Regions from separate parts of the Mesorhizobium sp. P2_E6 genome, predicted to be linked through region 2. Evidence: riboswitches for the same ligand, from Rfam matches in the RefSeq annotation. Region 2 holds a riboswitch; each other region holds the start of a gene.
The links. A riboswitch is a leader RNA that binds a small molecule or an ion and turns the genes downstream of it on or off. The one in region 2 is predicted to bind cobalamin.
Positions count from the first base shown of each region.

Region 1 (10,490 bases), on a different contig from region 2:
TTGGCCTGCTTGACCCAGTCGTCGCGATCGATGCGGCCGTGGAAAGCGAGATAACCGTCCACCCACTCGCGCTCGGCCTTCTTCCAGGAAGCAACCTGCGCGAAGGTGAAAATGCCCAGGGAATGCAGGACGCCCTCGATCTTCGGGCCGACACCAGAGATCAACTTGAGATCGTCGACCAGCGCCGGCCTGTCGATGCCGGCCGGGCGGTTCTTGTCCTCGAGCGACGGCTTGGCCAGCTTGTCAGCCTTCGCGGCTGGGGCCTTGACCTCCGGCGCCTTGAAGGCGGCTGCCGGCTCGGCCTTGGTCTTCGGACCGTTGCGCTGCTTTGAAACCTGCTCGACTTCGGGGGCCGCCTTGTTGGCATTGGCGGCCGAATGCGGCGGGGCCGAAACACTCGCCGCCTTTTCAGCAGCCGGCGCGACCTTGGTCTTTGAAGGCGTCTTCAAGGCCGGGCTGGTTTCAGGCGCATCGGTCTTCGGCTTGCTGGCATTGGACGGTGCGACAGGAGCGGCAGCGGGCGCGACCGTGGCGATTATCGCGTCGGGCGCCGCCTTCGCGGCCTTGGTTGCCTCCCTTGCTTCCCTGTCGCGGGTCGACTTGAGGATCGCCTTTTCGCTTTTCAGGGTCGTGAGGCCGGAGGCCGGCTCCGAGCCGGTGCGCCCGTCCTGCGGTCCGGGCGTCACCGAGGCGCCCTTGCCGGCGTCATAGAGATCGATGATTTCGGCCAGCCGCTCGGGCGTCAAATCCTCGAACGTATCCTTGAAGATCATCACCATCGGCGCGTTGACGCAGGCGCCAAGGCACTCGACCTCTTCCCACGACAAGGTGCCCTTGTCGTTGGTGTGGAACTGGTCGTGATGGATTTTTGAGCGGCACACATCCATCAGCGCTTCCGAGCCGCGCAGCATGCAGGGCGTGGTGCCGCAAACCTGGATGTGGGCGCGGGTACCGACCGGGCTCAGCTGGTATTGCGTGTAGAAGGTGGCGACTTCCAGCCCCCTGATACGGGGCATGCCGAGCATGTCCGAAATCGTCTCGATCGCCGCCTTGGTGACCCAGCCTTCCTGCTCCTGAGCTATCATCAGCAAGGGGATGATCGCCGACTGTTCGCGGCCCTTGGGGTATTTTTTGAGCCATTGCTTCGCCGCTGCCGCGTTCGCCCGGTTGAAGGCGAAGGATGCTGGCTGGACGCTGGCTTCTGCGAGACGGCGGACTGACATTTAGCGATCGACCTCACCAAACACGATGTCGAGGGAGCCGAGAACGGCGGTGACGTCGGCCAGCATGTGGCCGCGGCAGAGGAAATCCATGGCCTGCAAATGCGCGAAACCGGGCGCGCGCAGCTTGCAGCGGTAGGGCTTGTTGGAGCCGTCGGAGACGAGATACACGCCGAACTCGCCTTTCGGCGCTTCGACCGCCGCATAGACCTCGCCGGCCGGCACGCGGTAGCCCTCGGTGTAGAGCTTGAAGTGATGGATCAGCGCTTCCATCGAGCGCTTCATCGCCTGACGCTTCGGCGGCACCACCTTGCCGTCGAGGTTCGACACCGGGCCGGTGCTCTCCTTGCCGAGCAAGAGGTCGACGCACTGGCGCATGATCTTTGCCGACTGGCGCATTTCTTCCATGCGCACGAGGTAGCGGTCGAAGCAGTCGCCGTTCTTGCCGATCGGAATGTCGAAATCCATTTCCGAATAGCACTCATAGGGTTGCGACTTGCGCAGGTCCCAAGGCGCGCCCGAACCACGTACCATCACGCCCGAAAAGCCCCAGGCCCACGCATCGGCCAGCGAGACCGTGCCGATATCGACATTGCGCTGCTTGAAGATTCGGTTGCCGGTGAGCAACTGATCGAGGTCGTCGATCGACTTCAGGAATGGATCGATCCACTTGCCGATATCCTCGACCAGCTTCTGCGGCAGATCCTGATGCACGCCGCCGGGGCGGAAATAGGCCGCATGCATGCGCGAGCCGGAGGCGCGCTCATAGAACACCATCAGCTTTTCGCGCTCGACGAAGCCCCACAGCGGCGGCGTCAGCGCGCCGACATCCATCGCCTGCGTCGTGACATTGAGGATGTGCGACATGATGCGGCCGATCTCGCAGTAGAGCACGCGGATCAGTTGGCCGCGCTTCGGCACATCGATGCCGAGCAGGCGCTCGACGGCCAGTGCGAAGGCATGCTCCTGGTTCATCGGCGCGCAATAATCGAGCCGGTCGAGATAAGGTATCGCCTGCAGGTAGGTCTTGGCCTCGATCAGCTTTTCGGTGCCGCGATGCAGCAGCCCGATATGCGGATCGACGCGATCGACGACTTCGCCGTCCAGCTCCAGAACGAGGCGCAAAACGCCGTGCGCCGCGGGGTGTTGCGGGCCGAAATTGATGTTGAAGTTGCGGACGGAGGTTTCAGCCATTCTGGCGCCTCAATTCGTCTTGGCTTTTTCATCCCCGGGCAGCACGTAGTCCGTGCCTTCCCAAGGGGAGAGAAAATCGAAATTGCGAAATTCCTGCTTGAGCTCGACCGGCTCGTAGATGACGCGCTTGGCCTCGTCGTCGTAGCGCACCTCGACGAAGCCGGTCAGCGGGAAATCCTTGCGCAGCGGATGGCCTTCGAAACCGTAATCCGTCAACAGTCGCCGCAGGTCCGGATGCCCGGAGAAAAGCACACCGTAGAGATCGTAGGTCTCGCGCTCGAACCAGTCGGCGCCGGGATAGACGCCGGTGATCGACGGCACCATCGTCTCCTCGTCGGCCTGCACCTTGACGCGGATGCGCACGTTCTGCTTCGGCGACAACAGGTGATAGACGACGTCGAAGCGCTTGGCCCGCGACGGATAGTCGGCGCCGCAGACATCGATGATCGAGATGAACTGGCAGCGCGCATCGTCGCGCAGGAAAGTCATCACCTCGACCAGATTGCGCGGCTCGACATGGACGGTGAGTTCGCCATAGGCGATCACCGCGTCATTCACGCGGCCGATCAGCTTCTCGCCGAGATAGGTCGACAGTTCGCTCAGGGATGCGGTCATGGATTTACCGTTCGATCGTGCCGGTGCGGCGGATCTTCTTCTGCAACAGAAGAATCCCGTAAAGCAGCGCTTCGGCGCTCGGCGGGCAGCCGGGCACATAGATGTCGACCGGCACGACGCGGTCGCAGCCGCGCACCACCGAATAGGAATAGTGGTAGTAGCCGCCGCCATTGGCGCAGGAGCCCATCGAGATGACGTAGCGCGGCTCCGGCATCTGGTCATAGACCTTGCGCAGCGCCGGCGCCATCTTGTTAGTCAGCGTGCCGGCGACGATCATGATGTCGGACTGGCGCGGAGACGCGCGCGGCGCAACGCCGAACCGCTCCGAATCGTAGCGCGGCATCGAAGTATGGATCATCTCGACCGCGCAGCAGGCGAGGCCGAACGTCATGAACATCAGCGAACCGCTGCGCGCCCAGGTGATCAGCGCCTCAGTCGAGGTGACGAGAAAGCCCTTGTCGGCCAATTCGTTGTTGATCTCGAGGAAGAAAGGATCGTCGGACCCTACCGGCCTGCCGGTGTTGGGATCGATCAGGCCCTTGGGCTTCGGCGCGACGAGCGTGCCGGAACTGTCGTTCAATCCCATTCCAGCGCTCCTTTTTTCCATTCATAGGCAAAGCCGATGGTCAGCACCGCCAGGAAGACCATCATCGACCAGAAGCCGAGCATGCCGATCTTCGAGAACGACACCGCCCACGGAAACAGGAAAGCCACTTCCAGGTCGAAGATGATGAACAGGATCGACACCAGGTAGAAACGGATGTCGAATTTCATGCGGGCGTCGTCGAACGAGTTGAAACCGCACTCGTAGGCGGAAAGCTTTTCGGGATCGGGATTGCGGTAGGCGACCAGGAAGGGGGCGGCCAGCAGCGCCAGCCCGACGACCAGGGCCACGCCGATGAACAGGACGATGGGCAGGTATGAACCTAGAAGTGCGTTCATGCTCGGCTTTCCGTTGGCGCCAATCCACGTTGATTACAGCACCGGACCCTAATGCGGAAGCGTGACAGTTTAACCGCTGAACCGTTTTAAGGGCCTATGCTGCAACGCGGCGAGGGTTAGCGCAGCACTTCCAGCGAAGCAAGTCAAACCTTGTTCAAAACGCGGTGCTGGACGGCATATCCGAGGAAACTGGTCCGATCCGCTCCTGTTTGATTTCCTTCGCTTTTTACTCCACTTTTGTCTCCTGACATGGTTGCCGCCAAAACCCTGCTAGCATGGGCCGGAATCACCCATCAGAACTTCGGCCAACCACCCTCAGAGTGATGCCTGCATGAAGGAAAAGTTCTCGCTTGCCATGGCCCGGCGCATCGCGCTCGCCGCCCAGGGGTTTCTCGATCCCCGCCCCGCCGGTACGCCCGACCGCCGCCATTTCGCCCGCGTTCTCTCCCGCACCGGCCTGCTGCAGATCGATTCCGTCAGTGCAGTGGTGCGCGCCCACTATATGCCGCTCTATTCGCGCCTTGGCCCCTACCCCTTCGCTCTGCTCGACAACGCCGCCGTGACGCGCAAACGCACGGTGTTCGAATACTGGGCACACGAAGCCTCCTTCCTGCCGGTCGAGACCTACCCGCTGATGCGCTGGCGCATGCAGCGAGCCGAGCGCGGCGACGAAATGTATCTCGGTCTCGCCAAATGGGGCCGCGAACACGCTGGCTACATCGAACAGATCTATCGCGAGGTCGCCGATCGCGGGCCGATCGCCGCTTCCGCGCTCGAAGGCCAGAAAGGCTCGGGCGGCTGGTGGGGCTGGAGCCATGCCAAGCACGCCTTCGAATGGCTGTTCTGGGCCGGGCGCATCACAACGGCGCACCGTCGCGGTTTCGAGCGGTTCTACGATCTGCCGGAACGCGTGCTGCCGCAGGCGATCCTCGACCTGCCGGTGCCCGCCGCCGAGGACGCGCACCGCGAATTGCTGCGCATTTCCGCCCGCGCCCACGGCATCGCGACATCAGGCGACCTGCGCGACTATTTCCGCCTGTCCCCCGCCGACATGAAGGGCCGACTGGAGGAACTGGTCGAAACAGGCGAACTGCTGCCTGTGCGTGTCGAAGGCTGGGACAAGCCGGCCTATCTTCATAAAGACGCCCGTCTGCCACGCAAGATCGAGGCCCGCGCTTTGCTGGCGCCGTTCGATCCGGTCGTCTTCGAACGGTCGCGCACCGAGCGGCTGTTCGACTTCCACTACCGCATCGAGATCTACACGCCAGCCGAAAAGCGCCAATACGGCTACTACGTCCTGCCGTTCCTGCTCGGCGACAGGATCGTGGCGCGCGTTGACCTCAAGGCCGACCGGCCAGCCGGTGTCCTGCGGGTCCATGCTGCTTACGCAGAGCCCGGCGCGCCGCCTGAAACCGCTGCAGAACTCTTCGAAGAATTGAAGCAGATGCAGGGCTGGCTCGGCCTTGAACGTATAGAGGTGACATCAGCCGGTGATTTGGGTCCGGCGCTGGCCGACCTGACCGTGTCGTAAGCCCACGTTGACACCGCCGCCCGCAAAAGCCTAAATCCGCTCCAGACGGTCTCCTCTCTTCAACGAGAGGAGCCAAGAGGGAATGCGGTGCGAAATTCCGATTTCAAATCCGCGGCTGTCCCCGCAACTGTAAGCGACGAGCCAAGGCCGAAAGCCACTGGGGTATTCCCGGGAAGGCGGCTACCCAAGGCGATGACCCGCGAGCCAGGAGACCTGCCGTCTGCGACTGTAGAATCCGATCGCCCGGCGGGTTTCCGGGCAAGGAGCCCAATTTTTGGACCACGACAGCAGTTTTTCCGCTGGCACAGCGGACAATTCGTCCGGCGAGAGCGATGCCCTTGCCGGCGTGACCGTGATCGTCTGTGCCTCCTGTCGCGATGAAACCGGTTCCGATGCCCATCCCCGCGCCGGCGAACTGCTCGCGGACGACACGCGTCACGCCGCGTCTGGCCAAGACATCCGCGTCCGCACGGTCGAATGCCTCGGCAATTGCAAGCGCCGGCTCAGTGCCGCCATCCTGCGCGATGGTTGCTGGAGCTACGTCTTCGGCGACCTGACCACATCCAGCGGCGCCGACCTCGTCACAGGGGCAAAACTCTTCGCCACCTCGACCGACGGCCTGATCCCGTGGCGCGGCCGTCCAGATAGCCTCAAGCGCGGCCTCGTGGCCCGCATCCCTCCCCTCGACCTGCTGAAGGACTGATCATGACTGCCTCCGTCTCCCGCGTCCCCTGCACCGTCGTCACCGGCTTCCTCGGCGCCGGCAAGACGACGCTGATCCGCCATCTCCTGGAAAACGCCGGCGGCAAGCGGATCGCCATCATCGTCAACGAGTTCGGCGACATCGGCATCGACGGCGAAATCCTGAAGGGCTGCGGCATCGACACCTGCCCGGAGGAAAACATCGTCGAACTGTCCAATGGCTGCATCTGCTGCACCGTTGCCGACGATTTCGTGCCGGCGCTCGACCAGATCCTGTCGTTGACGCCGAAGGTCGACCACATCTTGATCGAGACCTCGGGTCTGGCTCTGCCCAAGCCACTGGTCCAGGCTTTCCAGTGGCCGACGGTGAAGAGCCGCGTGACGGTCGATGGCGTCATCGCCGTCGTCGACGGTCCCGCACTCGCCGAAGGCCGCGTCGCCAATGACATGGACGCACTTCAGGCACAGCGCGCCCAGGATGAGACGCTCGATCACGACGATCCGGTCGAGGAGGTGTTCGAGGACCAGATCGCCTGCGCCGACCTGATCATCCTGTCGAAGAGCGACCTGATGGACACCGCCGGCTCCGCCCGCGCCAACGCCATCATCAACGAGCACATCGCTCGCGCCGTGAAGATCGTGCCGACGTCGCAAGGCAAGGTCGATCCGTCGGTGCTGCTTGGTCTTGGCCTTGCCGTCGAGGACGATATCGAGAACCGCAAGACCCACCACGACGACGAACTCGACCACGAGCACGACGACTTCGACTCTTTCGTCATCGACATTGCCTCGATCGCCAATCCCGACGAGCTGGCAAAGCGCGTCGCCACCGCCGCCGAGGAAGAAAACGTGCTGCGCGTGAAAGGCTTCGTCGAGGTTGGCGGCAAGCCGATGCGGCTCTTGCTGCAGGCCGTGGGACCGCGCGTCAATCACTACTACGACCGCGCCTGGACGGCCGGGGATGACCGCCGCTCGCGTCTCGTCGTTATCGGCCTCAAGGGGCTGAACCGCCCGGCGATCGAGCGTATACTCGCCGGCTGACGCAAACCACGGCCCGCGATGCACATCCTCACCACGACCTCCGCCTCGCTCGACGATCTCGCCGAGCCGGTCGATCTGCGGCAGTCGCCGGCGGATATCGTGGCCCTGTCCTTCACCGACAGCGATCTCGCCGGACTGGCGGCGGCATGGAAGGCCGATGCCGAGCGCCTGCCCTCGATGCGGCTGGCGGCTTTGCGTGACCTGCGCCATCCGATGTCCGTCGACCTCTGGGTCGACAGCGTCGCCCGCCATGCCAAAGTCATCCTCGTGCGCATTCTGGGCGGCTACGACTGGTGGCGCTACGGCTGCGACCAGCTTGCCTCGACCGCCCGCGCGCGCGGTATAAAACTGGCGCTGCTGCCCGGCGAATGCCGCGACGAGGATCTGCGCCTGATCGAAGCCTCGACACTGCCGCGCCAGGAACTGGACGGCCTGCTCGACTATTTTCGCGAGGGCGGTCCGGCCAATATGAACGCGCTGGTGCAGAAGCTGGCGCGGCTGGCAGGGTCTGAAGCAACAATTTCGGCGCCTGTCGCGGTACCAAAGGCCGGCTACTATGAGCCGGGCCGCGGCGTCGTCCCCCTTCCTCTCGAGGGGCAAGGAAACACCGCGCCTGTCATCCCCATCCTGTTCTACCGTTCGATGCTGCTGGCCGCCGATGTCGCACCGATCGACGCCCTTTTTGAAGCGCTGCGGCAGCGCCGTATGACGCCGGTCCCCATCTTCGTCTCCAGCCTCAAGGACCCGGTATCGCTGGCGTTCGTCGAAACCGCGCTGGCCTCGTTGAAACCTGCCGCCATCGTCACCGCGACCGCCTTCGCGTCCGGCGCCGAACCCGGCGTCGAAACCCTGTTCGATCGTGCCGGCGTGCCAGTCTTCCAGGTCATCGTCGCCACCACCCGCCGCGACATCTGGGAAAACAACCAGCGTGGGCTGGCGCCCGCCGACCTCGCTATGCATGTCGTGCTGCCCGAACTCGACGGCCGCATCCTTGCCGGCGCCATTTCCTTCAAGGGCGAGAGCGAGGTCGATCCCGCACTTGGTCACCGCGCCTTCGCCAACCGGCCGGAGCCCGATCGTGTGGCGCAAGTGGCGGACCGTGTCGCGGCCTTCATCAAGCTGCAAGAAACGCCGAGCGCCGAGCGCAAGCTTGCCATCCTGATCCCCGATTATCCCAGCGCCCCCGGCCGCACCGGCTATGCCGTCGGCCTCGACGTGCCGTCCAGCGTGCTGGCGATGCTGCAGGACCTCAAGGGACAGGGCTATGCCGTTGACGGGATTCCGCAAACGCCGCGTGCGCTGCTGGATTTGCTGGAAAGTTCAAACCACGGGCTGAAGCTTGACGACTATCTGTGCTTCTCAACCGAACTGCCGAGGGCGGCGATAGCTGCCGTAGAAGGCGCCTGGGGTAAGGCGAAAGATGAAACAGGTTTGCGCGAGGTGCTAACCTCCGCAAAATTCCCCTTCCGCGCCGCCACCTTCGGCAACGTCACCGTGGCGCTTGCTCCCGACCGCGGCCGGTCAGTGGATCGGCGCGCCGATTATCACGACCCGACGCTGCCGCCGCGGCATGCGCTGATCGCCTTCGGCCTGTGGCTGCGCAAATCGCTCGGCGCTCATGCGCTTGTCCATGTCGGCGCCCATGGAACGCTGGAATGGCTGCCCGGAAAGACGGTTGCGCTCAGCCAAAACTGCTTTCCCGAGATCGTCACCGGCCCCTTGCCCGTGATCTATCCCTTCATCGTCTCCAACCCCGGCGAAGCCGCACAGGCCAAGCGGCGCATCGCCGCCGTCACCCTTGGGCATCTGCCGCCGCCGCTGACCGGCGCCGGACTGGACGAGGATCAGCACAGGCTCGAACGCCTGGTCGACGAATATGCCCAGGCCGACGGGCTCGACCGCCGCCGCCGCGACCGCCTCGCAAAGCTGATCGTCGACACCGCGCAGAAGACCGGCCTCGCCTCCGAAGCCGGCGTCGCCAAAACCGATGCACCCGACGAGGCGCTGCGCCGCATCGACGCCTGGCTCTGCGACCTCAAGGATTTCGCCATCAAGGACGGGCTGCATATCTACGGCCGCGCCTCCAACGACGAGCCTGACGCCATGCGGCGTCAAAGCGCTGAAGCCGAGAAGACGGCATTGCTGGCAGCACTCGATGGCCGCCACGTCAAGGCCGGCCCGGCAGGGGCGCCGGCGCGCGGCCGCGCCGATGTATTGCCCACCGGTCGCAACCTGTTCACGTCGGACCCGCGCACCATGCCGACGCCGACCGCCTATGACCTCGGCAGGGCGGCGGCGGAGGAAGTGGTGCGTGGCTATATGCAGTCGCATGGCGACTGGCCGCGTTCGCTGGTCATCGACCTCTGGGGCTCAGCCTCGCTGCGCACCGGCGGCGAGGAGATTGCACAAGGCCTGGCGCTGATGGGCTGCCGGCCGCAATGGGATGCCGCGACCGGCCGCATCAACGGCATCGAGGTGCTGCCGCCGGCAACCGTCGGCCGACCACGCGTCGACGTCACCTGGCGCATTTCCGGCCTGTTCCGAGACATGTTCCCAACCCAAATCGCACTGATCGATGCCGCGGCCAACGCCGTTGCCGCCCGCGACGAGGAGGATTCGGAAAACCCGCTGGCGGCCAAGACCCGCGCGGATGGCAAGATCAGCCCGCGCATCTTCGGCACTTCGCCCGGCACTTACGGCGCCGGCGTCGAGGACTTGCTGTCGAGCGGCGACTGGGCGGCGCGCGAAGAGATCGGCCGCGCCTATCTCGACGCCACCTCGCATGCCTATGGCGGCGCTGGGGGCGAAGGCGTCTCGGCACCCGGCGCCTTCGAGGGTCGCATCGCCGAAGCCGATCTTCTCGTCCACACCGGCGACGACCCTGGCCGCGATATCCTCGAAGGCTCCGCCGACGTCGCCTTCATCGGCGGATTTTCGGCAGCGCTTGCGGCGCTTGGCAGGAATGCCGACGTCATCGTGCTCGACACCACCGATCCGCAAAAGCCGAAGCCGCGTTCGCTCAGTGAGGCGGTGGCCCGCGTCGTGCGGGCCCGCGCCGTCAATCCACGCTTCGTCTCAGGCCAGATGCGCCACGGCCCGCGCGGCGCCTCCGAATTCGCCGAAACCGTTGACCGGCTGGTCGGCTTTGCCGAAACCACCCTCGCGATATCAGGCACGCTGATCGAGGCGGTGCATGACGCCTATCTCGGCGATCCCCTGGTGCGCGCCTTCATCCTGCGCGAGAA
Region 1 is NZ_JBFUEQ010000003.1:265,303-275,792, forward strand. Features, by position in the region: gene AC1D08_RS09185 (NADH-quinone oxidoreductase subunit E) at 1-1,223, opposite strand, end outside; gene AC1D08_RS09190 (NADH-quinone oxidoreductase subunit D) at 1,224-2,414, opposite strand; gene AC1D08_RS09195 (NADH-quinone oxidoreductase subunit C) at 2,424-3,029, opposite strand; gene AC1D08_RS09200 (NuoB/complex I 20 kDa subunit family protein) at 3,034-3,615, opposite strand; gene AC1D08_RS09205 (NADH-quinone oxidoreductase subunit A) at 3,606-3,971, opposite strand; gene AC1D08_RS09210 (winged helix-turn-helix domain-containing protein) at 4,303-5,502, shown strand; cobalamin riboswitch at 5,532-5,737, shown strand; gene AC1D08_RS09215 (DUF1636 family protein) at 5,777-6,205, shown strand; gene cobW (cobalamin biosynthesis protein CobW) at 6,208-7,245, shown strand; gene cobN (cobaltochelatase subunit CobN) at 7,264-10,490, shown strand, end outside.
Region 1: linked by a shared signal. The riboswitch ahead of AC1D08_RS09215 (DUF1636 family protein) and the one ahead of AC1D08_RS02265 (aromatic ring-hydroxylating oxygenase subunit alpha) in region 2 are both predicted to bind cobalamin.

Region 2 (10,490 bases):
GCCGGCTTCGGCAAAGGGTGCCGCGGTGAGTTTCGGCGTGCGGCCGGAAGATCTGATCATCGCCAGCGGCACGGAGTATCTGTTCGAGGGAACGGTCGACTATGTCGAACAACTCGGCGAAGTCCAGCTTGTCTATGTCGACATCGGCCGCGCCGACCTGCCGCTGGTGACCAAGCTGCCTGGCAATGTCGAGGTCAAGCGCGGTGCGACGCTGCGGCTGAGCGCGGACGCCAACGACCTTCACATCTTCGACGCGGACGGGCACTCCTTCTCGCTCCGTCAGCCGGAAGTAAAGGCGGCTTGAGACAGAACCAAGTCTCGACACGAAAAGAGCGGCGGGCCAGGCCCGCCGCTCTTTTTTGGAAATCAACTTCGGCTGTTAGCGATTGCCGAAGAGGTCGCGGTCGGCGCTCTGAGGGGCGGACTTCTCTACGTCACCCGACGAATTGAGCAGCTTGCCGACGAAACCACCGCTGTTGCGGATCGAGCCCGTTTGAGAGTTGTCAACCGAACCGACGGCAGGCTGGTTGGCGCCATTCGAACCGTAGTTGTCGCTGGCGGCGAAAGCGCTGCCGGAGATCGCCACGACGGCGGCGGCAGCAAGCATGATCTTCTTCATTTCAAATCTCCTGAATTCTGGATTTCGCCAGGACGGCGGGAGAGCCCGCCGCCTTCTGGGAATCGGCTGTTAGTTATTGCCGAAGAGGTTACGGTTGCTACCCTGGGCAGGCGTCTGAGCAGCCGGCTCCGACTTCTTGGTCGAAGCAGTGTACGAGCTGTCGACAGCAGCGGTGGCTGCCGGGGCATTCGAACCATAGTGGTCGCTGTTCGCGAAGGCGCTGCCGGAAATGGCCAGAAGGGCGGCGGCAGTGAGGATGATCTTTTTCATTTTTTGGTACTCCAGTATTTCTTATTTTTACCGTCCGTCTAGCGGCGTGTCTTGGGAAGAAATCGCGTCGTTCGGACAGCCCCGATGTGGGAGAGCCATCCAGCCATTTCCAATCACGAAGTTGTTCCGCGTGGACCAAGAATCCACCACTTGAAATTGCGCCAGGGGTTTCCACACTCAATGTTTTTCTAATTCATATCAAAGAGTTGTACAAAACAGGTACCCCGATCACCAACTGTGTCGGAGGCCCAGCGTTCACAAGTCCTGCACGCACAGTCAACAGAAACGAACCGTTCGGTTCGATTTTAGCGGCAGCTAATAGTCACTTTTCGATACCGTTAACCTTTTCTGCTTCCTGGCAAGGGGTCGGTTTCGGCGAGATTGGAGCCGGCTATGGTTGCCCAAGAGAAAGGCTTCCGCTTCGCGATCACCGACCGGAACGTTTCGCAAGCGTGTCGCGCCGCATGGATACGATGTCGTTTTCATGCCGATGACGCGCCCGCGATCGTGATTAGATCATGTCATCTCAGGTGCCGCTTCGTGACGACGAGGCGGAGAATTGGGAAGCCGGTCAGAATCCGGCGCTGCCCCCGCAACGGTGGTGGAGTTCAAGTCGCAACGGGAGACCACTGGGCGTCAGCCTGGGAAGGTGTCGCGATGGTCCGCAAGGACAACTCCAGAGCCCGGAAACCAGCCCGAGATGTCTAGACTCGACTGATCGCGGTGGGCGGTCAAGAGGCGGATAGTGCATGTCCGGCGCATCGCCGGCCTGCGTCCAATCCTTCCTCCGTCACCACCAGTTCAGTCCTTAGAAACGAGGACAGGACATGGATGCTCGCAACGACATGCTGAGGCTCTTGAGTGGCCGGCGGCAAGGCTTTTCGCTAGGACAGCCCTTCTACACCGATCCAGACTATTTCAAGCTCGACATGGAGCTGATCTGGTATCGCGACTGGCTGTTCATCGGTCATGATTGCGAGCTGCCGAAGCCGGGCAGCTACATCACGGCGCAGATTGGCGACTATCCAGTCGTGCTTGTCCGCGACCAGAAGGGCAATATCAACGCCTTCCACAATTCCTGCCGCCATCGCGGCAGCCGCGTCTGCAATTCCGACAAGGGCACGGCGGCAAAGCTGGTCTGCCCCTATCACCAATGGACCTACGAGTTGGACGGAAGGCTCTTGTTTGCCAGGCAGATGGCCGACGTTTTCGACAAGAGCCAGTTCGGCTTAAAGCCCGTCGCCTGTGAAAGCGTCGGCGGCTACATTTTCATCTGCCTGGCCAAGGAGCCGGCGGATTTCGCACCGATGCGCGCGATGATCGAGCCCTACCTTTTGCCGCACCGGCTGCGCGAGGCCAAGGTGGCGTTCGAATCGACCATTGTCGAGAAGGGCAACTGGAAGCTGGTCTGGGAAAACAACCGCGAGTGCTATCATTGCGCCGGCAATCATCCGGAGCTCTGCAAGACTTTTCCAGAGGCACCCACGGTGACCGGCGTGCAAGGCGCCGACAGCGACCCGGAAATGCTTGCGCACTGGGCGAAATGCGAAGCGGCCGGCCTGCCGAGCAAATTCCGCATCGATCCGGCCGGACAGTACCGCGCCACCCGCGCGCCGCTGCTGCGCGATGCCGTCAGCTACACGATGACGGGAAAGCGTGCGGTCAAGAAGAACCTGTCCGACAGCGTTTCGACCGACCGCATCGGTTCCTTGCTGCTCTATCACTATCCGACGACCTGGAACCACATTCTGGGCGACCACGCCGTCACCTTCCGGGTGTTGCCGATCAGCGCCACGGAGACCGCGGTGACGACCAAATGGCTGGTTCACAAGGATGCGGTCGAAGGCATCGATTACGATCTCGACGAACTCACCCACGTCTGGACCGAGACCAACGACCAGGACCGGCGGATCGTCGAGGAAAACGCCTTCGGCATCCTGTCGCCTGCCTACGAGCCCGGCCCTTATTCGGAGCTGCATGAGGGTGGCGTCATCCAGTTCGTCGAGTGGTACGCGTCGTTCATCGGCCCGCGCCTTGCCGAAGGCGGCCGGCCGGCGCTGCGCAGCGTTGCATAGTGCATGTCGCCCAAAAGTGCGCAGCGGTTTTGGGAACTCGACATGCACAGGGCAAGAGTGAGGACAAGAGGATGAATGCGATGACGGATCTCGGCCTCTATCGCCATCTCGACCAGATGACGCCCTGGAACGACCGGCTCCAGGTGCTGGAAGTGATCGGCGTCAGCGACGAAGCGCCTGATGTGAAGACCTTCACCTTCCGCTCCGACAACCAGACCTGGTTCCGCTACAAGCCGGGCCAGTTCGTGACGCTGGAACTGCCGACCGCCAACGGGCCGCTGATGCGCACCTATACGCTGTCGTCTTCGCCATCGCGGCCGTTCTCGATCGCGGTGACGATCAAGGCTCAAGCGGGCAGCATCGGCACACGCTGGATGTTCGACCATCTGACGCCGGGCTCGCACGTCAAGGCCTATGGGCCGACAGGCGACTTTTCGCTGCACAGCCACCCGGCCGCCAAGTACCTGTTCATTTCAGCCGGCTCGGGCGTGACGCCGATGATGTCGATGCTGCGTTGGCTGAACGACTGCGCACCATGGACCGATGTCGGCTTCGTCAATTGCGCGCGGCGCCCGGAAGAGATCATTTTCCGCAAGGAGCTCGAACTGCTCGGCAGCCGCATGCCGGGCCTGTCGCTCGGCTTCATGATCGAGGAGCGGTCCAGCCGCGAGGGCTGGTTTGGCCATATGGGCCGCATCGACGCGATCCGGCTGCCCTTGCTGGCGCCCGATTTCCGCGAGCGTGAAATCTTCTGCTGCGGCCCCGATCCCTTCATGCGCGCGGTGCGCGGCATGCTGGACGCCGCCGGCTTCGACATGACGAAGTACCATCAGGAGAGCTTTGCCGCGCCTGTCGTGGAGGAGATCCCGGCACCGTTCACCTCGCCGGTGGAAGACGGCCCCGCCATTGTCGTCGAGGCCGCGACACCGATCCGGTTTTCGCTTTCGGATGTCGAGGCCGAATGCGTCGCCGGCCAGACCGTGCTGCAGACGGCCCGCGCCTCGGGTGTGCGGATTCCGGCTGCCTGCGAGTTCGGCCTCTGCGGAACCTGCAAGGTGAAGAAGGTCGCCGGCGATGTCGAGATGAGCCACAATGGTGGCATCCTCGATCACGAAATCGACGACGGCTTTATCCTCGCCTGCTGCTCGAAGCCGCTTTCTGCACTCGAAATCGAGGCGTGACCGGCGGGCGATGCCAAGGCTCAGAACGACGACACGGGAAACCTCTCGAAATGCCGTGTCCGTTCAAACTCCGTAGCGCTCGGTGCGGATGATCTCCGCTGCGACGCCGGCATCGATCAGCGCTTGGGCGGCGGCCGAAACGAAGGCGTTGGAGCCGCAGACGAAGGCGATATCAGGCGGTCCGGGCAGGTGCGCCATGGATTGCACCATCATGGCAACGTCCACCCGCCGCGAATAATCGGCTGGACGGCGTGCGGCTTCGCGCGTCAGGGTCAGCACCAGGTCGAAGCCGTCCTTGCGATCGTCGAGGGCAACCAGTTCGTCACGAAAAATCACCTCGTCCCAGATCCGCGCTGAAAGGACCAGGGTGATGGGCACGCTCGAATTGCGCCTGGCGCGATGACGGACCATCGCCATCAAAGGCACGACGCCCGAACCACCCCCGACCAGCAAAACCGGCCCGCCATCGACATCGGGCCAGATGAAATGCCCACCGAGCGGCCCGCGCAGTTCGACCTCGTCGCCAATTGCTGCGACGTCGTGGAAAAAGGGCGAGACCTCGCCATCGTCGAGTTTTTCGATCGCCAGTTCGATCACCCCGCCATCTCCGGGCGCGGAGGCAATGGAATAAGAGCGGCGCGCCTGATAGCCGTCCGGCGCCGTCAGCCTGACGTCGACATGCTGACCGGCAAGATAGGTGAAAGGCCGCGATGGCTGGAAAAAGAAGCTGGTGACACGCGGCGTGCGCTTTTCGATACGGACGATCCTGACTGTCTGCCAGGGCGATTGCACTGCCGCAGCGTCGCTCATGGATCGTTCGTGTAGCGCTGCTCGCGCCAAGGGTCGCCATAGATGTGATAGCCGCGCAATTCCCAGAAACCCGGCTCATCGCGCTCGGTGAACTGCAGGCCGTTCAGCCATTTGGCCGATTTCCAGAAATAGAGATGCGGCACCAGCAGCCGCGCCGGGCCGCCATGGTCAGGCGTGATCGGCTTGCCTTCGTAAAGCAGAGCCACCATCGCCTTGCCGGCGGTGAGGTCCTTGGTCGGCACGTTGGTGGAATAGCCGTCGAAGGAATGCGCCAGCGTGAAGGCGGTCGGCGGCTCGATGCCGGCATCGGCGAGGATGTCGTCAACAAGCACGCCTTGCCATGGCGTGTCGAATTTTGTCCATGCGGTCACGCAATGGATGTCGCGCGTCATCTTGGTCAAGGGCAGCGCGTTGAACTCGGCCCAGTTCCATTTCTTGATCGGCCGCGGCCCGTGCTTCAGCGTGAACGACCAGTCCTCGGTGCGCACCCGCGGCGTCGGGCCGGCTGACAGGACCGGAAATCCCTGCTCGAGATATTGCCCGGGCGGGATGCGCGCATCGCCGTCGATCGGCGGGCGCCGTCCTGAAGAAAACCCTCGGGTGACCATCGCGGCAATCCCCCTGCATCAGGCCACTATCGGCCTTATGCAATGTTCTCGAAGATGACGTGGCGGGCAACCGAAATCTTGATGGACAGGATCGGCAGGCCGGCGTCGCCGCGCCCGCCGATCGCTGCCTTCACGTCAGCGCCCCGGCGTCAGCCATTGGCAAACGGCACCGCGACATAGATCTGGCTGCCCTCGCGCTCGACCAGCAGAAGCACCGATTTGCGGCCGGACTTGCCGGCTTGGGCGATCGCCTGCGTCACTTGCCTGGCGGTTTTCACCGGCGCCTGATTGACGGCAACGATGATGTCGCCGGGCTGGATGCCCGAGGCCGAGGCCGGTTTGTCGGGATTGACGCTTGCGACCAGGGCGCCATGCTGATTGGCCGCCAGGTTCAACTCCTGGCGGACATCAGGGGTGATGTCCATCAGGCCAAGCCCGATTGCCGGGACGCGCGAGCCCTGCTCGGTACTCGGCGCGCCGGACCCGTCGGTCACGGATGCGGTCTTCACATCGTCGCCGTTGAGCCCGACATCGACGGAAATATCCATGGCCTTGCCCTTGCGCCAGATATCCAGCGTCTCCCTGGCGCCCGGCGCGACATCGGCGACGGCCCGCGACAGGTCCTTGGGATCCTTCACATCCTGTCCGGCAAAGCTGGTGATGACGTCGCCGGTCTCGACGCCGGCCTTCGCAGCCGGCGAGCCTTCATTGACCTGCGAAACCAGTGCGCCGCCAGGATGGTCGAGCCCGATGGCGCTGGCCACATCCGGCGTCACCGGCTGTATGTCGACACCGAGGTAGCCATACTGGATGGAGCCATCCTTCATCAGCTTGGCGACCACCTTCTGGGCCTGGTCGGACGGGATGGCGAAGCCGACGCCGACACTGCCGCCATTGGGCGAATAGATCGCCGTGTTGATGCCGACGACATTGCCGCTGACATCGACCAGCGGACCGCCGGAATTGCCATGATTGATCGGCGCGTCGATCTGAATGAAGTCGTCGAACGGCCCGCTGTGCAGATCGCGGCCGCGTGCTGACACAATGCCTGCCGTGACCGTGGTGCCGATGCCGAACGGATTGCCGATTGCCAGCACTTGGTCGCCGGTCATCAGCCTGTCGGAATCGCCCCATTTGACGGTCGGCAAGGGCTTGTCGGATTTGATCTTGAGCACGGCGAGATCGTTCTTGGCATCGCGGCCGACGAGCTTGGCGGGAAGCTCGGTGCCGTCGTCGAGCGTTACCTTGATGGAAGAGGCGCCATCGACGACGTGATTGTTGGTGACGATGGTGCCATCGGCAGCGACGATGAAGCCTGAACCGAGCGCTTCGGCACGCGGAGCCTGCTGCGGCGGGGCCTGTGGAGCGGGTATGCCCTGGTCGCCGAAGAACTGGCGGAAATACTCGTCGAACGGCGAGTTGCCGAGAGGCATGCCGTCGTCCGCGCTTTCCGGCTGTGCCTTCATGACGGTGGTAACTGTCACCACCGCGGGCTTGTCGGCGGCCACGATGGGAGCGAACGAGCCGTTGGGTGCAGAGATGCCGGCGACAGGTGTCTGGGTTGTCGGAACGGCGTTGCTCGCACTTTGAGCGAAAGAGATGACAAAGGGAGATATGATTAGCGCAGCGCCCAGCGAGGCCGCGACGCGATGTCTGCGAATGATATCTGACATGGTCGTTTGTCCGGGCGAGAGTTGATCCTGCGCTGTGGCCGCCTCTCTTGGAAACTGGCCATCCCGCGTGTCGAGGGTCGCGATTGCCCGTCTCGCCTTGCATGGCAGCCGACCGGATCGACAGCCTGCATCTAGGGTGCGGATTGGCCCGATTTAGGGTTTTCAGGCGACCTTACGAAGATTTAATTTCCAGGCGGCGACAGGTCACAATGTCGTGGGGTGGCGGCAAGACGGTCTTCCCAGCCCCGCGGAGGGATCAGATCGCGTCGGTTCGCCCGAGATATGCTGTGGCGATGTCTTGCATGCGCTTGCCGTCGAAGCTCGGCCCGTGGCCGCCATGGCCGATGCGGATCGGGACGTCGAGCAGGCGCTGCATCGTGCGGCGATAGGCCGTTCGATCGGAGTCCGGCAGGTCGTCGATCAACGTGTCGTCGTAGATGGCGTCGCCGCTGAAGAACAGGCCATCGGCCTCGTCGAGCAGCGCGATCGAATCCGGCGAATGTCCGGGCAGGTGCAGCACGCGAAACTGACGGTCGCCGAGATCGATCACGTCGCCCTCGTCAAGGGTTCGCGTCAATGGCGCTGAGGGGATCCTGTAATCGGCTGCCTTCCAGCCCGGCGCGGGCAGTTTCGAGACGGCACCCTCAAGGTCGCGGAACATGTAGGCATAGGTCGCGGCGTCATCCATGGTCTCGAACTGCGCGGCACTCATCCTTGGCCCGGCCCGCAACGGGAACTCGTGCAGCGAGCCGACATGGTCGAGATGAATATGGGTTGCGACGACGAGCAGCGGCTTGCCGTCGGACAACTCGATCTCCGGCGCCAGCGGACAGATGCCCATGCCGGTGTCGACCAGAAGGTCGACATCGCGCCCGCGCAGATGCCAGATATTGGCGCGCACGTATTCGTGCACGAACGGCTCGGTCAGCATCGTCGTCTTCTCGTCCACGATGCTCTTGCTGAACCAGCCCGGCATCAAGTGTGAGCCCGGCATCACGTGTGAGCCCGGCATCACGTACAAGCCGGCATCAGACGAACGGCTTCCCGACCTTGTATTTTTCAGGCACCAGCCGCTTGAGATAGGCCATGCCGGCCTCGGACAGCTGATTGACATCGGGCTTCATGAAATCGTCGGGCATATGGCGGGTCTTGCCGGCGACGTTCTTCAGCGGCACCTTCTTCAGCACCGTTTTGGCGCCGTCATATTGCAGCGCCACCGAGCCGCCGCCCTGTTCGGCGACGCTGACCGCAAAGGCGCCGGCATCGAATGCCTCCTGCGCGTCGACAGCGCTGATGGCGCCGACATAGCCGCGCGGCATGTAGCCGAGTGCATCGACGCGGGCCCGCTTGCCGGGCAGGCCTTCGGCCAGCGCGCGCTCGAGCGCGGCCGGCAGGTCGCTGCCCGACAGCTTGACGTTGCCGTGCGCGTCGCGCTCGAGCTTCTCCGGCGGCACCAGGCTTTCGACCAGCGCCTTGCCATCGGCGGTGCTGACACCTTCCGACACGGCGACGATACAGCGCTTGTGGCGGTCGAGCGTGGCGCGCACGTCGTCGATGAAGCCGGCCGCGGAGAACGGGCGCTCCGGCACGTAGACGAGGTGTGGGCCGCTGTCGGCGTCGAGTTGCCAGGCCGCGGCGGCGGCCGTGAGGAAGCCGGCGTGACGGCCCATGACGATGCCGACATAGATGCCGGGCAGGGCGCGGAAATCGAGGTCGACGGACAGGAAGGCGCCAGCGACGAACTCGGCCGCCGAGATGAAGCCCGGCGTGTGGTCGTTCTCCTCGAGATCATTGTCGATGGTTTTCGGCGCATGGACGAAAGCGATCGTGCCGCCGGCGGCGTCGGTCAGGATCTGCTGCGTGCCGGATGTGTCATTGCCGCCGATGTAGATGAAGGCGTCGGCGCCGGCCTTCTTCAGCCCGTTCAGGATGACCTCGCAATAGGCGGCGTCCGGCTTGTCGCGCGTCGAGCCAAGGGCCGCACTTGGCGTCCCGGCGATCAGCCGCAGCCGGTCTTCCGGGATGGCGGAGAGGTCGACATAGTTGCCGTCACGAATGCCGCGCACGCCGTGAATGGAGCCCAGCACCTTGGCGCCGGGATGCCGCTTGCGGATCTCCAGCGTCGCTCCGACCACCGTCTGGTTGATGACGGCGGTCGGGCCGCCGCCCTGCGCGATAACGAAAGTTCCGGCCATTCCTGACGTCTCCCGAGCGATGAAATTCGTAGGCACATTCGCCTGTCTTTCGCCATCGCGCAACGGGAGAACCAGAGCATGATCCCGAAAAGCATGCCCCCGGCCCGAGGGTGGGAACCGGCTTTCGCCAGAGATCATGCTCGAACAGAAAGAGAAGCGGCCGCGCCGGCGGCCGGCAGGATCACATGACGACGACCGGGTTTTTCTTGGAGACGCGGCTGTAGAGGTCGATGATGTCCTGGTTGATCAGGCGCACGCAGCCCGAAGACATCGCTTGGCCGATGCTCCACCATTCGGGCGAACCGTGGATGCGATAGCCGGTGTCCTTGCCGTCCTGATAGATATAGAGCGCCCGGGCGCCAAGCGGGTTGGTGAGACCGCCGGGCTGGCCGGCCTGCCATTTCACCAGTTCCGGCTTGCGGGCGATCATTTCGGGCGGCGGCGTCCAGGTCGGCCATTCCCTGCCGTACTGGATGTTGGCGCGGCCGGACCAGCGGAAGCCGTCCTTGCCAATGCCGACTCCGTAGCGGATGGCTTCACCGCCCGGCTGGACGAGATAGAGCATGCGCTCCTGCAGATGGACGACGATGGTGCCGGGCGCCTCGCCGGTCGTGTCGACCACGATCTGGCGGCGGAATTCCGGCTTGACCTTCAGATAGGGCACTTCCGGCACGTTGAAGCCGCCATCGGTCAGCCCCGCATACATCAGGTCGGGGCTGGTGATGTGCTTGTCAACGCTGATGCTTGGCCGGATCGGCACTGAGCCGGTGACCGTGTCGTCGAGATCCAGCACCGGCAGACCGCCGCCCGAGGTCGAGCAGCCGGCAGCACTGAGCAAAGCCAGCGCCCCTGCGCCGGACAGGATGGCGCGACGGGAAAGATGATGATCGGTTTCGATTGCGTCGCCATTTCGCGGCGGCATCAGACCTTGCGGCAACTCACGCATATACCCAAACCCTACGCTGTCGGCGGGAAGCACGGTCCGGCCGGATGAAACGCATTTTCATCATTCATGGTTGATAAAGCGTGAAGGCCTTGCGCAGCCTGCGTTTGCGCGCT
Region 2 is NZ_JBFUEQ010000001.1:457,292-467,781, reverse strand. Features, by position in the region: gene AC1D08_RS02280 (ABC transporter ATP-binding protein) at 1-304, shown strand, start outside; gene AC1D08_RS02275 (DUF680 domain-containing protein) at 380-619, opposite strand; gene AC1D08_RS02270 (DUF680 domain-containing protein) at 689-889, opposite strand; cobalamin riboswitch at 1,401-1,602, shown strand; gene AC1D08_RS02265 (aromatic ring-hydroxylating oxygenase subunit alpha) at 1,717-2,964, shown strand; gene AC1D08_RS02260 (FAD-binding oxidoreductase) at 3,045-4,145, shown strand; gene AC1D08_RS02255 (ferredoxin reductase) at 4,209-4,955, opposite strand; gene AC1D08_RS02250 (sulfite oxidase-like oxidoreductase) at 4,952-5,563, opposite strand; gene AC1D08_RS02245 (DegQ family serine endoprotease) at 5,713-7,236, opposite strand; gene AC1D08_RS02240 (MBL fold metallo-hydrolase) at 7,493-8,212, opposite strand; gene AC1D08_RS02235 (diphosphate--fructose-6-phosphate 1-phosphotransferase) at 8,265-9,431, opposite strand; gene AC1D08_RS02230 (L,D-transpeptidase) at 9,613-10,377, opposite strand; gene AC1D08_RS02225 (hypothetical protein) at 10,458-10,490, shown strand, end outside.

Region 3 (10,490 bases), on a different contig from region 2:
GGCTTCGGCATCGTCTTGATCGCCGTCTACTGGATCCGCGAATACATCCTTTATGTCGTCAAGGCCGGCCATATCGCCGTCATGGTCCATCTGGTCGACGGCCGCGACATTCCCGACGGCCAGGACCAGATTGCCTATGCCAAGGACATCGTGACCCAGCGTTTTGCCGAGGCCAACATCCTTTTCGTCGTCGACCAGCTGGTCAAGGGCGCCATTCGCGCCATCACCGGGCTGCTCGGCGGCATCGCCGCTTTCCTGCCGATCCCGGGCCTGGGCGGCCTGGTCAGCTTCGTCAACACGGTGATCCGCCTGTCGCTGACCTATGTCGACGAGATCATCCTCGGCTACAACATCCGCATCAATTCAACCTCGCCGTTCGAGACTGCGCGGCAAGGCGTCGTGCTCTATGCCCAGAACGGCAAGATCATGATCAAGAACGCCGTTTGGCTGGCGGTCATCATGTGGGGCGTCTCGTTTGTCATCTTCCTGCTGATGCTGGCGCCTGCCGGCGCCATTCTTTTCCTCATGCCCGGGCAGCTTGCCGGCTGGGCTTTCGTGCTCGCCATCGTCTTCGCCTGGGCCTTCAAGGCGGCGTTCATCGAACCCTTCGCCATCGCCTGCCTGATGCAGGTCTATTTCAGGACCATCGAGGGCCAGGTGCCCGATCCCGCCTGGGACGCCCGGCTGGCCGAGGCGTCGTCGAAGTTCAGGGAACTCAAGGACAAGGCGCTGGCCTCCTTCGGCGGTTCGCGCTGGGGCACGGCCGGCGCGACGCGCTGATCGGCAGTGGTCGCCGGCGCGGCATCGAAGCCGTTGAGGCGCGCCACGGTCGATTTGAGCGACGCTTCACCTTGCCCGCAAAAGGTCTCGCTCATGATCAGTTCCGGCAGTGGCAAGCGGCGGCCCCAGCCATGTGCTTCGAGGTCCGGCTTTGGCGCGAACTCAGAAACACGGCCGACGCAGAGATAGGCGACCGGCGTCACATGCTCGGGAATTGACAGCAGGCTTTTCAATGCCTGCGCCTCGATGATGCTGACCCAGCCGACTCCGACACCCTCGGCGCGCGCCGCCAGCCAGAAATTCTGCACCGCGCAGACCGTGCTGTAGAGGTCCATCTCCGGATTGTGCCAGCGCCCCAGTGGCGAACCCTTCGAGCGCTGCCGGTCGCAGGTGATGCAGATGTTGAGCGCGCTTTCGCAGATGCCTTCCAGCTTGAGCTTGCGGTAAAGCGCCTGTCGCTCTTCCGCGATGGCCGGCAGTTCCTGTTCACGCGCCGCCAGGAACAGGTCACGCACTTTTTCCCGTCGCTCGGCATCGCGAATAACGATGAAATTCCAAGGCTGCATGAAGCCGACCGAGGGCGCATGGTGAGCTGCAAGCAGCAGCCGCGCCAGCACCTCATCGTCGAGCGCGGTTGGCAGGAAATGGCTACGCACGTCGCGCCGCGTGAACATGGCGCGATAGACCGCATCGCGCGCATTCTGGTCAAATCCGTCGCCAACAGAGGCGGTCATGTGTTCCGGCATCGCGTGTCCCCTTGCGATTGCAATCCATTTCATCCGCCTGACCATGCGGATGACGATGCCTGCCAGGCCGGTCTTCTGGCTCGGGATCAACCCGCGTCCGGTGCCTTCCCGTTATCGACAGTGGCATTTACCGGCGCGGTCCCCCTTACAGCGTTGGGCACGCCACGGAGTTCAACCGTGTTCCCGATTCTCCCGCTTGCGGCGGGCACCAGGCAGTGGCAGCGACCTTACGCCGAAGCGCTGACGACGCCAATGCCTGCAGCGACACCGATGGACGCATGTGTGATTTTCCCCAGCCATCAGGCCACAACGCATGGCCATCGCGACGTCGGGGCACTAGATAGGGGAGATGGCCACTCGTCTCTATACCCATCCGATCTTCCTTGAACACATCACGCCGCCCGGTCACCCCGAGCGGCCGGACCGGTTGCGCGCCATCGAACGGGTGCTCGACGATGAGGCTTTTGTCGGGCTCGATCGCATCAAGGCGCCTGAAGGCGACGAGGCCACCATTCTCTACGCGCATCCCGCCGATTTCGTCGCCCGCGTCCGCGCCGCCATTCCCGACGAGGGCATCGCCCGCATCGACGCCGACACGTCAGTCAGCCCGAAGAGCTGGCAAGCGGCCATAACCGCGATCGGCGCCGCCAACGCCGCCGTAGACGATGTCTTTGCCGGCCGCGCCGACAATGTCTTCGTCGCCGCACGGCCGCCCGGCCACCATGCCGAAAAAACCACGGCCATGGGCTTCTGCCTCTTCAACACGGCGGCGATCGCCGCGCGCTACGCGCAGAAGAAACATGGCGTCGAGCGCGTTGCGGTCGTCGACTGGGACGTGCATCACGGCAACGGCACGCAGGACATTTTCTGGGACGATCCGTCGGTGCTCTATTGCTCGACGCACCAGATGCCGCTTTATCCCGGCACCGGGGCGAAGAGCGAAACCGGCGCCGGCAACATCGTCAACGCGCCGCTGGCGCCGCAGACCGGCAGCGAGGTTTTTCGTGATGCCTTGCTGTCGCGTATCCTGCCGGCGCTCGACAATTTCGCGCCCGACCTGATCATCATTTCGGCGGGGTTCGACGCGCACCATCGCGATCCGCTGGCCGAAATCAACCTGACAGAGGATGATTTCGACTGGGCGACCGGCCAGCTTATGCAGCGCGCCACGCGCCACAGCGGCAACCGGCTCGTCAGCCTGCTAGAGGGTGGCTACGATCTGCAGGGACTGGCATTTTCGGTCGCCGCCCATGTCGGGCGACTGATGAAAGGATGAATGATGGCTGGTGAGACCAACGAAGACGTCAAGGCGATGAGCTTCGAGCAGGCACTCGATGCGCTGGAAAAGATCGTCGATGATCTGGAGCGTGGCGACGTGCCGCTCGACCAGTCGATCAGGATCTATGAGCGCGGCGAGGCGCTGAAGGCGCATTGCGACCGGCTGCTGAAGGCCGCCGAGGACAAGGTCGAGAAGATCAGGCTGTCGCGCGACGGCAAGCCGGTTGGAACGGAGCCGCTCGACGCCGACTGAGTCATGCTCCCGAACGATGGTCTTGCCTCACCGGCTTTTGGACATGATCATGGTCGAGGATAGTAGCCGTCCCGATTGAAACGGCTTCAGGACAAGAGGAGGTTCGGAAACGATGTGCAGAAACATCAAGACCCTGTTCAATTTTGATCCGCCGGCAACCAATGACGAGGTGCGCGACGCCGCACTTCAGTTTGTCCGCAAATTGAGCGGAACGACGCGACCTTCGAAGCAGAACCAGCACGCCTTCGATCATGCGGTCGAAGCCATCGCGGCATCGGCGCGTGAGCTTCTCGATTCCCTCGAAACCCATCAGCATCCTCGCAATCGCGAAGAGGTGGCCGCCAAGGCGCGGGCAAAATCGGCGATCCGTTTTGCCTGATCCGACAACCAGCGACGGCCGCTGACAAGGAGAGTCCATGAGCTTCTTCCCCGGGAAAGACCCTGAAGTCGGCGACGCCTTTGCCAGCGACCAGATCGAGCTGATGGTCATTCCGAACGCCAAGGACATTGGCGGTTTCCAGGTACGCCGCGCATTGCCGACCGCCAAAAGGCGGCTCGTCGGGCCTTTCATCTTCTTCGACCGCATGGGCCCGGCGATCCTGCGCGCGGGCCAGGCGCTCGATGTCCGTCCGCATCCGCATATCGGGCTGTCGACGGTGACCTATCTGTTCGACGGCAAGATCAGGCATCGCGATTCACTCGGCACCGAAATGGTCATCCAGCCCGGCGACGTGAATTTGATGACCGCTGGCCGCGGCATCGTCCATTCCGAGCGCACGCCGGAGGAATTGCGTGGCGCGCCGATGTCGGTCTCCGGCCTGCAGACATGGCTGGCACTGCCGGACGGCAAGGAGGAAGTGGCTCCGGTTTTCGAGAACACCGCTGCCTTGCGGCTCCCCGAGATCGATGCCGAAGGCGTCAGCGGTCGCGTCGTCATCGGCGACTTCCAGGGACTGCGGTCGCCGGTGAGGGCTCACTCCGAGACGCTTTATGCCGACCTTAGGATGGCGCCGGGCGCCAGCGTGAAAATCCCGGCCGATGCGGAAGAGCGCGCCATCTACACGCTCGAAGGCGACGTTTTCGATTTCAGGCGATGTTTTTCCAGCCGAGCGACTGCTGGTGTTCCGGCCAGGCGACGAGATCGTCGTATCGTCGGAAGGCGGCGCCCATTTCATGCTGTTCGGCGGCGCCTCGCTCGGCTCGAAGCGTTACATTTGGTGGAATTTCGTCTCGTCCTCCAAGGAGCGCATCGAGCAGGCCAAGCAGGAATGGAAGACCGGCCGCTTCGATATCGTTCCCGGAGATGAGGAAGAATTCATCCCGTTGCCGGAAAGCTGATGCATGTCGCCCAAAAGTGGCCGGGTTTTGGGACCTAAAGCCTGATCCGCGTCACAGACACGCATTTACTTTCGCCGGCGGCCGGCCTATCCCGCCCATGAACAGAAAGCCTGAGCAGGCCTACCCGTGAATTCAACGCCGCATACGCCCCTTCTCGACAAGGTCCGCATCCCGGCCGACCTGCGCACGCTTGCCGAGAGCGAATTGCCGCAACTGGCATCCGAGCTTCGTGCCGAACTGATCGACGCCGTGTCACACACAGGCGGCCATCTTGGCGCCGGCCTTGGCGTGGTCGAACTGACGGTCGCGCTGCACTATGTCTTCAACACCCCGGATGACCGGCTGATCTGGGATGTCGGCCACCAGGCCTACCCGCACAAGATCCTGACCGGCCGCCGTGACCGTATCCGCACCTTGCGTCAGGAGGGCGGGCTGTCGGGCTTCACCCGCCGCGCCGAGAGCGAATACGATCCCTTCGGCGCCGCTCACTCCTCGACATCGATATCGGCCGGCCTTGGCATGGCCGCCGCCCGCGATCTCTCCGGCGGCCGCAACAATGTCATCGCCGTTATCGGCGATGGTGCCATGTCGGCCGGCATGGCCTACGAGGCGATGAACAATGCCGGCGCGCTCGATGCCCGGCTCATCGTCATCCTCAACGACAACGACATGTCGATTGCGCCGCCGACCGGTGCCATGAGCGCCTATCTGGCACGTCTGGCCTCTGGCAAGACCTATGTCGGCCTGCGCGACTTCGGCAAGAAACTGACCTCTTATCTCGGCAAGCGCGCCGACCGTGCGATCACCCGGGCGGTCGAGCATGCACGCGGCTACGTCACCGGCGGCACGCTGTTCGAGGAACTGGGCTTCTATCACATCGGCCCGATCGACGGTCACAATCTCGAGCATCTGATCCCGGTCCTGAAGAATGTCCGCGACAATGGCGAAGGCCCGGTGCTGATCCATGTCGTCACCCAGAAGGGCAAGGGCTACGCGCCGGCCGAAGCCGCCGCTGACAAATATCACGGTGTCAACAAATTCGATGTCATCACCGGTGCGCAGGCCAAGGCGCCGGCTAATGCGCCGGCCTACACCAAGGTGTTCGCCGAAAGCCTGGTCCAGGAGGGTCGCGAGGATGACCGCATCGTCGCCGTCACCGCCGCCATGCCGAGTGGTACCGGCCTCGATCTGTTCGGCGAAGCGTTTCCGTCGCGGATCTTCGATGTCGGCATCGCCGAACAGCACGCGGTGACCTTCGCCGCCGGCCTCGCCACCGAAGGCTACAAACCGTTCGCCGCGATCTATTCGACCTTCCTGCAGCGCGCCTACGACCAGGTCGTCCACGACGTCGCGATCCAGAAACTACCGGTGCGCTTTCCCATCGACCGCGCCGGCTTCGTCGGCGCCGATGGCGCCACCCATTGCGGCGCCTTTGACACCACCTTCCTGGCAACCTTGCCCGGTTTCGTGGTGATGGCAGCAGCAGACGAGGCGGAACTGCGCCACATGGTGCGCACCGCGGCAAGCTATGATGACGGCCCGATCGCCTTCCGCTATCCGCGTGGCAACGGCGTCGGCGTCGACATGCCGGAGCGCGGCGCGGTGCTCGAAATCGGCAAGGGCCGTATCGTCAGGGAAGGCACCAAGGTCGCACTCCTGTCCTTCGGCACGCGGCTGCAGGATTGCCTGATCGCCGCCGAGGAGCTTGGCGCGGCCGGGCTTTCCACCACGGTCGCCGATGCCCGTTTCGCCAAGCCGCTCGATGAGGATCTGATCCGCCGGCTGGCCCGCTCGCACGAGGTTCTGGTGACGGTGGAAGAGGGCGCCGTCGGCGGCTTCGCCAGCCATGTGTTGCAGTTCCTCGCCCATGAGGGCTTGCTTGAAAGTGGCCTGAAGGTACGCCCGCTGGTGCTGCCCGACGCGTTCACCGACCACGCCAAGCCGGAAAAGATGTATGCCGATGCCGGGCTTGATGCCGCCGGCATCGTGCGCACGGTGTTCGTCGCGCTTGGCCATACAGCCCGCGCCCAGCGCGCCTGAATCAATATCTCAAGGGCTTGAATCAGTTTGCCGGCTTGATGCTTTAACGCATTGTTAACGCTGCCGTTTGGCGCTTTGCTTACCGTGTCTCTTGGCCGTTTTTCAACGGCGCCCTGCTAGATCGTGACCAGGCAGGGAGACAAAAACAATGAGAACGCTTCTGTGCGGCGTGGCGCTTTCAGCGGTCATCGTCGCGCCGGCCGCCGCCGAAACGCGCTATGATCGCAGTCTCGAAAAGGCGGCCATGGGCATCATCGCCGGCAAGATGGGCGATATTCGCGGCGGATTTTCCTACAAGCAGGTGCCGCAGCTGGTGGTCCTGCCGGACCCTGTGCCGGCGCCTGCGCCTGCGACCGAGCATCCGGGCGAGCAGGCTTCGGGAAATCGGGATGACGGTTTGTCTCCAGCCGTCGATCGCCGGGTTTCGCGAACCATTTTCTAGAGCATGCCGCCGTCCAAGCGCGGCGCCCTTTAGAACCACATGTCGCGCACGCAGCGGCCATCGCGCGGCAGGTCGTCGTAAGTGTCGAGCCCATCGAAATGGTCGATTGGCAAGTCGGCGACGGCCTCCGGCGGCGCAAGCCTTACATTGACGGCGATTCGAGTTTGGCCGGTGGCGCTGGAGCGCAAGCCACGCCAGGCGAGCACGCAAGCGCAAGTGGGACAGAACAGGATCTCAAGCGAGGGCGCATCCTTTCCGGCGCGCGTGTAGCTTTTCATCGGCCCCGCGACGCGGATGCGTTCGTCGACATAATCGTAAGCCCAGAGCGCGCCATAGCGGCGGCAAAGCGTGCAACTGCACGCCGTGATCGGCCCGGGATCGCCCTCCAGGGTCCAGTGGGTCGCACCGCAGTGGCAGGTTCCCCTCAGCATTTGTCCTTCCTCGCGTTCGGACAGTAACGGCACTCCTGCTTAGCATTGTGCCGGGCCGATGCGATGCTCGCAAGCGCCGCAGCGGCTTGAAGCGTTCGCATGCTTTCCAACGATGTTCCTTGTCCGGCCCCAATATCCTTGCCTTCGCGACCGGCTTTCGCCATGAAGGCCGATGAACTCGCCTTTGCCAGCCAGCCCCCGCCAGCGGCTCGACGACCTGCTCGTCCAGCGGGGCCTTTTTGCCAGCCGTTCGCGCGCCCGCGACGCGGTCGAGCGTGGCACGGTGATGGTGGACGGCGTCATAGCCCGAAAGCCCGGCCAGAACGTTTCGCCGCAATGCCTGATCGCCATCGATGATCCGGCGCAAGGCTATGTGTCGCGTGCTGCGCTGAAACTGATCGGCGGGCTCGACCATTTCGGACTCGATCCAGCCGGCCGTGAAGCGCTCGACATCGGCGCCTCGACCGGCGGCTTCACCCAGGTCCTGCTCGAGCGCGGCGCGGCCCACGTCACCGCCATCGATGTCGGGCACGGCCAGATGCATGCCGATATCGGCGGCGATCCGCGTGTAACTGTCATCGAAGGCCTGAACGCGCGCGATCTCACAGTCGATGATCTGGCCGGCCGCATCCCGGATTTCGTCGTCTCCGATGTCAGCTTCATTTCGTTGAAACTGGCGCTGCCGCCGGCGCTTGGCCTTGCGAAGGCTGGTGCCTGTGCCATGTTTCTGGTCAAGCCGCAATTCGAGGCCGGCCGCGAAGCGATCGGCAAGGGCGGCCTGTTGAAGGATCCCTACGACGCCGCCCGTGTCGCCGGCCTGCTGCAGGATTGGCTGGACGCTGTTCCAGGCTGGCGTTCGCTGGGCCTGCATTTGTCGCCCATCGAAGGCGGCGACGGTAATCGCGAATTCCTGCTCGGTGGGATCAAGGATAGATGAGCGCGCGGTTCAGCATCAGGAAACTTGGCGCCCAGGGCGACGGCATCGCCGAGACCGAGAGCGGCGATCTGTTCATTCCCTTCACACTACCCGGCGAGGTCGTCACCGCCGCGCGTGAAAAAGACCGTGCCACGCTGATGGCGGTGCTAGAGGCTTCGCCGCTGCGCATCGATCCCGCCTGCCGCCATTTCACCGAATGCGGCGGTTGCGCGCTCCAGCATTTCGAAGCCGCAGCCTATCGCCAATGGAAGCGCGAAAAGGTGGTGCACGCGCTGAAGGGCAAGGGCATCGATTGCGACATCGGCGAACTGGTCGCCTGCGCGCCGCACACGCGCCGCCGCGTCGTGCTCGCCGCGCGGCGCACCGACACAGGCATGCTGCTCGGCTTCAATCGCCATCTGTCGCCGGAAATCATCTCGATATCGGGATGCCCGATCTCGCTGCCCGAGATCGTCAGCGCGTTCGATCGGCTGAAGGCGCTCGCCGAACTGGTGTGCGCCACCACCAAATCGTTCCGGCTCGCGGTCACCGTGACCGGATCGGGCCTTGACGTCGCAGTCTACGAGTCCGGCAAACTGGGCGAACACCAGCGTCGGATCGCCTCCAACTTCGTATTGGCTCAGGGATTTGCCAGGCTGTCCATCGATGACGAGATCATCATCGAGCCAAGGAAGCCTGTGGTCATGTTCGGCAATGTCGCTGTCGCCGTGCCGCCGGGCGCCTTCCTGCAAGCGACCGAGGCCGCCGAACAGACCATGGCCGATATCGTCGGCGGACATCTGAAGCGCGCCAAGAAGGTCGCCGATCTGTTCGCCGGTTGCGGCAGCTTTGCCTTGCGGCTGGCAGCGAAGTCGGAGGTCCATGCGGTCGAAGGCGATGCGGCAGCCCTTTCGGCGCTCGACCGGGGCTCGCGCTTCGCGACCGGCCTGAAGCGGGTGACGGGCGAGCGCCGCGACCTGTTCCGCCGGCCGCTGACCTTCAAGGAATTGAATGGCTTCGACGGCCTGGTGTTCGATCCGCCACGCGCCGGCGCCGAGGACCAGTCGAAGCAGATCGCACGCTCGGACGTTCCGTTTGTCGCCGCCGTATCCTGCAATCCGGTCACGCTGGCTCGCGACCTGCGAATCCTGCTCGACGGCGGCTATACATTGAAAAGCGTGACGCCGATCGACCAGTTCCTGTGGTCGCCGCATGTCGAGGCCGTGGCGCTTCTGGAGAAGCCCAAACGAAGGCGGTAGCGCTGTTCGCATTTCCTTCGGTTCACGCGCGAACCGAAAATGATCACATTTTCTTGAGGTTTCGGCGTCAGGCGGGTTTGCCGAAATCGCGCCGCGAAGCCGCCTCTTTGCGCCCGTCTATTTTGGAAATCACTGGAGGAAGGAACCATCCTGCTCCATCACCGTTTCCATATTTGGTGGCCAGAAATGCGGACGCTCCAGAAATTCCTAGGCTTCTTCCTCCTCTTCATTTTCGTGGCCGCTTCGGTGACCGGTGCCCTCGCGCAGAGCGAAAAACGCCTCGCTTTCGTCATCGGCAATGCGGCCTATCCGTCTGGTGCGCTGGCGACGCCCGCCAATGATGCCGGGCTGATCGGCCAGACCTTGCAGGCAGCAGGGTTCGATGTTGTCGGTGCCCGCGACGTCGACCAGGAATCGCTGCGCGGCGCGCTACGCGATTTCCTTGGCAAGGTTTCTGCTGCCGGTCCCGACGCGGTGGTCTTCATCTATCTCGCCGGCCAGGGCGTACAGTTCGAAGGCGAGAATTACTTCTTGCCTGTCGATGCCCAGATCGCCAATCCAACCGACGTCCCGCTTCAGGGGATGCGGCTCTCCGATGTCACCAAGTCGCTGGCTGGACTGCCGACGAAGGTCAATATCGTCGTGCTCGATGCGGCGCGGCCGAATGCATTCCCGCAGACGAACCAGCCGCTGGCCGGAGGTCTTGCACTGGTCGATCCCGATCCGAACATGCTTGTTGCGTTCAATGCCGCCCCGGGTACGGTCGCGCCTGAAGGCAAAGGTCCATACGGTGCCTATGCCCAGGCGCTGGCGGAGATGATCCGCGAAGGCGGCCTGCCGCTTGACGATGTCTTCGATCGCACGCGCCTGCGCGTCAACGAGGTGACCCAGGGCGCGGAGGTTCCGTGGAGCGCCTCAAAGATCACGGCGCCCTTCGTCTTCTTCGACCGGGCTCCGGACGCGCCCGCGCCCAGGGTCTCGGAGGCTGAGTCCCAAGCCAACCGGAC
Region 3 is NZ_JBFUEQ010000002.1:232,730-243,219, reverse strand. Features, by position in the region: gene AC1D08_RS05835 (hypothetical protein) at 1-780, shown strand, start outside; partial or broken gene bluB (5,6-dimethylbenzimidazole synthase) at 897-1,514, opposite strand; cobalamin riboswitch at 1,575-1,754, opposite strand; gene AC1D08_RS05825 (histone deacetylase family protein) at 1,876-2,802, shown strand; gene AC1D08_RS05820 (exodeoxyribonuclease VII small subunit) at 2,806-3,057, shown strand; gene AC1D08_RS05815 (DUF2277 domain-containing protein) at 3,170-3,436, shown strand; partial or broken gene AC1D08_RS05810 (pirin family protein) at 3,474-4,395, shown strand; gene dxs (1-deoxy-D-xylulose-5-phosphate synthase) at 4,522-6,435, shown strand; gene AC1D08_RS05800 (hypothetical protein) at 6,584-6,877, shown strand; gene AC1D08_RS05795 (GFA family protein) at 6,907-7,308, opposite strand; gene AC1D08_RS05790 (TlyA family RNA methyltransferase) at 7,481-8,245, shown strand; gene AC1D08_RS05785 (class I SAM-dependent RNA methyltransferase) at 8,242-9,483, shown strand; gene AC1D08_RS05780 (caspase family protein) at 9,670-10,490, shown strand, end outside.
Region 3: linked by a shared signal. The riboswitch ahead of bluB (5,6-dimethylbenzimidazole synthase) and the one ahead of AC1D08_RS02265 (aromatic ring-hydroxylating oxygenase subunit alpha) in region 2 are both predicted to bind cobalamin.